DNA from 2 places in the Streptomyces sp. NPDC097981 genome. Region 1 is predicted to be linked to the other one. Evidence: riboswitches for the same ligand, from Rfam matches in the RefSeq annotation. Region 1 holds a riboswitch; the other holds the start of a gene.
What was found. Region 1 has a riboswitch for ZMP and ZTP ahead of glyA (serine hydroxymethyltransferase). Riboswitches for the same ligand answer to the same signal wherever they lie in the genome.
Positions count from the first base shown of each region.

Region 1 (3,394 bases):
GCAGCGCTCGGGGTCCAGGCCGGCGGCGAGGAGCTGCGCGGCGGAGAGCCGGGTGTTCGCGCGCAGGTCCTTGGGATCCTGCGGCATGGTGATCGCGTGCAGGTCGACGACCATGTAGAAGGCGTCGTGCGTCTCCTGCAGGGCGACGTACTGGCGGATGGCTCCGAGGTAGTTCCCGAGGTGGAACGAACCGGAGGTGGGCTGGATGCCGGAGAGCGCGCGAGGACGATCAGAAGCCATGTCCTCATTCTCTCAGGTGCGGGGGCCGAGTCCGGCCGCGCAGTGGCCGGAAGCCGCCGGGTCCCCCGCCGCGGCCCGGCGGGGGACCTGCCCCTGCTCCCCGGCGGCAGGGGGCCGCGGCGCCCCTACCGCCGCGTAGCCCCCCGGCCGGATATCACCCGAAGCAAGCGACCGCTTTCCACGGACGTGCCCGGGCCCGGCCGGGGGCGGGCCCGGTTCCGGATCAGGACAGCGGGAGGCCCGGCGCCGGGAAGGCCGCCATCAGGTCCGCGACCTCGGCGCGGATCGCGGCCAGGGCCGGCTCGTCCTCCTTCGCGGCGGCGTCCACCGCCCGGGAGATCCAGTCCGCCACCAGCGGCATGTGGTCGACGCCCAGGCCCCGCGAGGTCAGCGACGGCGTGCCGATGCGGATGCCCGACGGGTCGAACGGCTTGCGCGGGTCGAACGGGACCGTGTTGTAGTTCACGACGATCCCCGCGCGGTCCAGCGCCTTCGCCGCCACCTTGCCCGGGACCCCCCGCGAGGTCAGGTCCATCAGGATCAGGTGGTTGTCCGTACCGCCCGACACGAGGTCGAAGCCGCGGCCCAGCAGCGCCTGCGCCAGGGCCTTCGCGTTGGCGACGACCGCGTGGGCGTACGCCGTGAACGAAGGCTGCGCCGCCTCGTGCAGCGCGACCGCGATGCCGGCCGTCGTCTGGTTGTGCGGCCCGCCCTGGAGGCCCGGGAACACCGCCTTGTCGATGGCCTTCGCGTACTCCTCCCGGCACATCAGCATCGCGCCGCGCGGCCCCCGCAGGGTCTTGTGCGTGGTCGTCGAGACGACGTCCACGTGCCCGACCGGCGACGGGTGCGCCCCGCCCGCGATCAGGCCCGCGATGTGGGCCACGTCCGCGACGAGGACCGAGCCGGCCTCCTGTGCGATCGATGCGAACGCCGCGAAGTCGATCGTGCGGGGAAGGGCCGTTCCGCCACAGAAGATGATCTTGGGGCGCTCGGCGAGGGCCAGGTCGCGCACCGCGTCGTAGTCGATCAGGCCCGTCTCCGCGGAGACCCCGTACTGCACGCCCCGGAACCAGGAGCCCGTCGCCGAGACCCCCCAGCCGTGCGTCAGGTGCCCGCCCATCGGCAGGGCCATGCCCATCACCGTGTCGCCGGGCTTCGCGAAGGCCAGGTAGACCGCGAGGTTCGCGGGCGAGCCGGAGTACGGCTGGACGTTGGCGTGGTCCACCCCGAACAGGCCCTTCGCCCGCTCCACGGCCAGCGCCTCGACGCGGTCGATGTTCTGCTGGCCCTCGTAGTAGCGGCGGCCCGGGTAGCCCTCGCTGTACTTGTTCTGGAGCACCGTGCCGGAGGCTTCGAGCACCGCCGCGGACACGTAGTTCTCGCTCGGGATCAGGCGCAGGGTCTGCGCCTGCAGGGTCTCCTCGGCGGCGACGAAGGACGCCAGCTCCGGATCGACGGCGGACAGGGCGGGATGGCGGCGCGCGGTCATGGCGGCTCCTCCGGGGTCGATGTCAGATCTCGTCCCCGCGAGGCCCAGGCGAGCGGCCCTGTATGCGGTCGTGCGCGCACGACTCCCCCGGAGTCGGTTCTCCGTACGCCAGTCGCCGTGCGTGCCGCCCACCTTAGCGGGCGGTCCACAAGAAAGGTTTCCCCGTCCGGTATACGAGCGACGTATAGCCGTATACAAGGTGACGGTGACGCAGGTGACGCCACCCCCGTCGCCACCCCCGTCGCCCTGCCCGTCCGACCGACGATCGGAGACCCCGTGTCGACAACTGCTGATGCCATGCGTTCCGCCGAGGCGCACAGTGCGCACAACTACCACCCGCTGCCCGTCGTCGTGGCGTCCGCGGAAGGCGCGTGGATGACCGACATCGAGGGCCGCCGCTTCCTGGACATGCTCGCGGGCTACTCGGCCCTCAACTTCGGCCACGGCAACCGGCGGCTGATCGATGCCGCCAAGGCGCAGCTGGAGCGGGTCACGCTCACCTCGCGGGCCTTCCAGCACGACCGGTTCGCCGACTTCTGCACCGAGCTCGCCGCGCTGTGCGGCAAGGAGATGGTGCTGCCGATGAACACGGGCGCGGAGGCCGTGGAGACGGCGGTGAAGACCGCCCGCAAGTGGGGCTACGAGGTCAAGGGCGTCCCGGACGGGCACGCCAAGATCGTCGTCGCGGCCGACAACTTCCACGGCCGGACGACGACGATCGTGAGCTTCTCCACGGACCACGAGGCCCGCGACCATTTCGGGCCCTACACACCCGGGTTCGAGATCGTCCCGTACGGGGACCTCACCGCGCTGGCCGCGGCCGTCACGACGAACACCGTGGCCGTGCTGCTGGAGCCGATCCAGGGCGAGGCGGGCGTGCTGGTGCCGCCCGCCGGCTACCTGCAGGGCGTACGGAAGCTCACGCGCGAGCGGAACGTCCTCTTCATGGCGGACGAGATCCAGTCGGGGCTGGGCCGGACCGGGAAGACCTTCGCGTGCGAGCACGAGGACGTCGTGCCGGACGTGTACGTCCTCGGCAAGGCACTGGGCGGCGGCGTGGTCCCGGTCTCGGCCGTCGTCGCCGACCGGGACGTGCTCGGGGTGTTCCGGCCCGGCGAGCACGGCTCCACCTTCGGCGGCAACCCGCTGGCCTGCGCGGTCGCCCTGGAGGTGATCGCGATGCTGCGCGGCGGTGAGTACCAGCAGCGCGCCGCCGAGCTCGGCGACCACCTGCACCGGGAGCTGAGCGTGCTGGTCGGCGGGGGCGCGGTGACCGCCGTACGCGGGCGGGGGCTGTGGGCGGGCGTCGACATCGCCCCCGGGCACGGCACGGGCCGGGAGGTGTCCGAGAGGCTGATGGAACGGGGCGTGCTGGTCAAGGACACCCACGGGGCGACGATCCGGATCGCGCCCCCGCTGGTGATCAGCAAGGAGGATCTGGACTGGGGCCTGGACCAGCTGCGCGCCGTACTGGCCGGCTGACGGGTCCGCCGAAGGCGCGGCCGGGCGGCCCGGACGCGCCTTCGCCTACAGGATGACGTGGGGCAGGAAGCGGGCGTACTCGTCCGTGACCGGACCCGCCGATTCCCGGATGCCCAGGCCGGCGGCCTCCTCCTCGACGACCCACGCGCCGAGCACGACGCGGTTGCCGTCGAAGTCGGG
Region 1 is NZ_JBEORW010000011.1:182,716-186,109, forward strand. Features, by position in the region: gene trpS (tryptophan--tRNA ligase) at 1-240, opposite strand, end outside; gene glyA (serine hydroxymethyltransferase) at 464-1,732, opposite strand; ZMP/ZTP riboswitch at 1,768-1,858, opposite strand; gene rocD (ornithine--oxo-acid transaminase) at 2,009-3,214, shown strand; gene ABTY04_RS13930 (glutathionylspermidine synthase family protein) at 3,260-3,394, opposite strand, start outside.

Region 2 (3,394 bases), on a different contig from region 1:
AGGCCGACGTTGCCCTCCTGGATCAGGTCCAGGAAGAGCATGCCACGGCCGGTGTAGCGCTTGGCCAGCGAGACCACGAGACGGAGGTTGGCCTCCAGCAGGTGGTTCTTGGCACGACGGCCGTCCTCGACCAGGATCTCCAGCTCGCGCTTGAACGCGGGCTTGTGGTCCTTCTCCTCTTCGAGCTTGTACTCGGAGAAGAGACCCGCCTCGATGCGCTTGGCGAGCTCGACCTCCTGCTCGGCGTTGAGGAGCGGCACCTTGCCGATCAGCTTGAGGTAGTCCTTGACCGGGTCGGCGGTGGCGCCGGCCACCATGACCGTCTGCGCCGGAGCGTCGTCCTCGTCGTCGTCGGACAGGACGAAGCCCTGGGTGCCGCCGGCCTTGGGGGCCTCCTCCTCGACGTCGTCGACGAGGTCCTCGGCGGCCCAGTCCTCACCCTCGGCGACCGGGTTCTCACCCTCGTCGGCGTCCTTGGCGCTGGTCTTCTTGGCCGCGGCGGTCTTCTTCACCGCGGTCTTCTTCGCGACGGTCTTCTTGACCGTCCGCTTCTTCGGGTCGGCGGCGTCGGCCGTCACCTCGTCCGCGGCAGCGGCGGCCGGCGAAGCGGATATCGCCGCCGCGGTGGTCGGGGCCGGGCTGGTGGCCGACGCCTTGCGCGCACCGATGGGGCGCGGCGCTGCCGCCGCCTTCTTGGTCACGGTGCGGGCAGGCGCGGCGGCCGCCTTGCGGGGCTTCTTCGCGGCAGCCTTCGTGGCGGGGGCGGCGCTGACGTGCAGCGCGACACCCTCCTCGTCCAGGACCTGGTTCAGGCTGCGCAGGACCCGCTTCCACTGGTCCACCGGGATGCGGCCGGCCTCGAAGGCCTGGCGCACATCGTCACCGTTGATGTGACCCTGCTCGCGGCCGCGCTCGACGAGCGCGACGAGGGCCTCCGATTCGGCGATCTCCGGAGGGAACGTACGGGACGGGCTGAGCGACACAAGGAGCCTCTCGTTGCGAACAGATAGGGAGTGGGCGGGACATCATCGCGCGGACTCGGGAAACAGGCCCGAGGGGGGTCTGTATTCCGGGGCCGCGCGAGGACACCTGTCGGTTCATCGCATGCCCGAGTCGATTCGTTACGCGCTGAATTGAGTGACCTGCGCCACGCTGTGGGCGCGCAACCGATCGGCTGGGAAACCGTCCGCGCCTCCGCCGCCCTCCCGTCGGCCCGTTTTGCGGGCCTCGATGAGGAAACGGGCGGTGTGCGCCACGAACGGACCGTCGCGTTCGATCTGTTCGTGGAGCTCGCGCAGCCGGTCCCGGTACTGCCCGACCGTGAAGCCGGGCACCATCCAGATCACCTTCCGGAGGAAGTAGATCACGGCTCCGATGTCGTGGAACTCCGTATCCGGTCTTTCGGAGCGCAGATCGACGACTTCGAGGCCGGCCCTGGTGGCGTCGGCGACCGCGTCCTCGGGGTGCCGGCCGTCGAGCCAGGAGAAGTCCCAGCCGTCGACGGAGACCGACTCGGCTTCGGCGACGAGGGAGTCGAAAGTACGCGTCATGTCTCAATCGTCCCCGGCGGGGCGCCTGTGATCCACCGGTTTTGCCGGATTTCCGGCCCTCGGGGTCCTCGCGGGCTCCGGACGCGCCGGCCAGGTCCATTAGAGTGGGGGCGGGCCGTGACTGGCGTTCGGGTGGATCACCACCGGGGAGCGGCCCGGCGCACCTGCCGTGCGCCCGGCGTACCGCACGTACACCGACTGCCGCGCGCCTGGGCGAACCGCGATCCCGCAGCGACGCTCAGGAGACCCCCATGACGACCGCCCAGACCCTCCAGCCTGCCCGGACCGCCCGGCTCATGGACGGCACCGCCCTCGCCCGCCGCATCTCGGAGCAGACCGCCGCCCTCGCGGCGAAGATCACCGAGCGCACCGGCACCGCCCCCTGCCTCGCGACCGTGCTGGTCGGCGAGGACCCGGCGTCCGTCACGTACGTACGGATGAAGCAGAACCGCTGCGCCAAGGCCGGAATCACCTCCCGCCACGTGGAGCTGCCGGCCGAGACCACCACCGAGGAGCTCGTCGCCGCCCTCACGGCCCTCTCCGAGGACCCGGAGATCAGCGGCATCCTGCTCCAGCACCCGGTCCCGCACCACATCGACGAGCGCGCCGCCTTCGAGGCCATCGCCCCGGGCAAGGACGTCGACGGCGTCACCATGCACTCGTTCGCCGCCATGGGCTTCGGACTGCCGGGCTTCGTCTCCTGCACGCCCGGCGGCATCATGCGGCTCCTCGCCGAGTACGACGTGGACCTGACCGGCAAGCACGCCGTCGTCGTCGGCCGCAGTGCGATCCTGGGCAAGCCGGCGGGCATGCTGCTGCTGGAGCAGAACGCCACCGTCACCTACTGCCACTCCCGCACGGTGGACCTGCCCTCGATCGTGCGCCAGGCCGACGTGCTGGTCGCCGCCGTCGGCAAGGCCGAGTTCATCCGCGGCGAGGACATCAAGCCGGGCGCCGTGGTCCTGGACGCCGGCTACAACGAGGGCAACGTCGGCGACGTCCACTTCGAGTCGGCCGCCGCCCGCGCCTCGCTGATCACCCCGGTCCCCGGCGGCGTCGGCCCGATGACCATCGCCGTCCTGCTGGAGCAGACCGTCCGGGCGGCCGCCGCCCAGGCCGGGCTGGAGCTCGCGGACCTCTGACGCGACCGGCACCCACCCCCGTACGGGAACGCCCCGGGCCCTTCGGCCCGGGGCGTTCCCGCGTGTCCGGTTTCTTGCGGCCTTCTCGCGGCTCTCGTGCGGCCTGGCGGCCCTGCCGGCCGCCCGGCCTGCGACCGGAAGGCACGGCTTCCGCAGCGGGTGACGCGGCCCTCACGGCGGGTGCCGGGACGGCCTTCTGCCCCAAGCGCCCCAAGGGAATCACCAGTGCCGGCACCCGGCCGGAGCCGTCGCGAACCGGTTCCCGCAGCAGCCTGCCGGGGGCCGGGGAGGGGGCTGTATCTTTGCGCCCGGGCGCGGGGATGACACGTGCAACACGCTTCCTGGGGGAACTGCTGATGGACCTGTTCACGCCACTGGAGCTGCCGTGCGGGACGGTCCTGCCGAACCGCCTGGCGAAGGCCGCCATGGAGGAGAGCCTCGCCGGGCCCGGCCAACTGCCGGACGAGCGCATCGAACGGCTCTACCGCCGCTGGGCGCAGGGCGGCGCCGGACTCCTGATCACCGGGAACGTCATGGTCGACCGCCGCGCGCTGACCGCACCGGGGACGATCGTCCTCGACGCCCGCTCCCCGCTCGACCCCTTCCGCCGCTGGGCCGAGGCCGCAACCGGCGCCGGCGGCCGGGTCTGGATGCAGATCAACCACCCGGGCCGGCAGGTCGGCTCCGAGATGCCCGGCACGG
Region 2 is NZ_JBEORW010000001.1:99,443-102,836, forward strand. Features, by position in the region: gene ABTY04_RS00420 (RNA polymerase sigma factor) at 1-983, opposite strand, end outside; partial or broken gene ABTY04_RS00425 (SAM-dependent methyltransferase) at 1,218-1,469, opposite strand; ZMP/ZTP riboswitch at 1,658-1,737, shown strand; gene ABTY04_RS00430 (bifunctional 5,10-methylenetetrahydrofolate dehydrogenase/5,10-methenyltetrahydrofolate cyclohydrolase) at 1,802-2,692, shown strand; gene ABTY04_RS00435 (NADH:flavin oxidoreductase/NADH oxidase family protein) at 3,013-3,394, shown strand, end outside.
Region 2: another riboswitch for ZMP and ZTP. It lies ahead of ABTY04_RS00430 (bifunctional 5,10-methylenetetrahydrofolate dehydrogenase/5,10-methenyltetrahydrofolate cyclohydrolase); the one in region 1 lies ahead of glyA (serine hydroxymethyltransferase).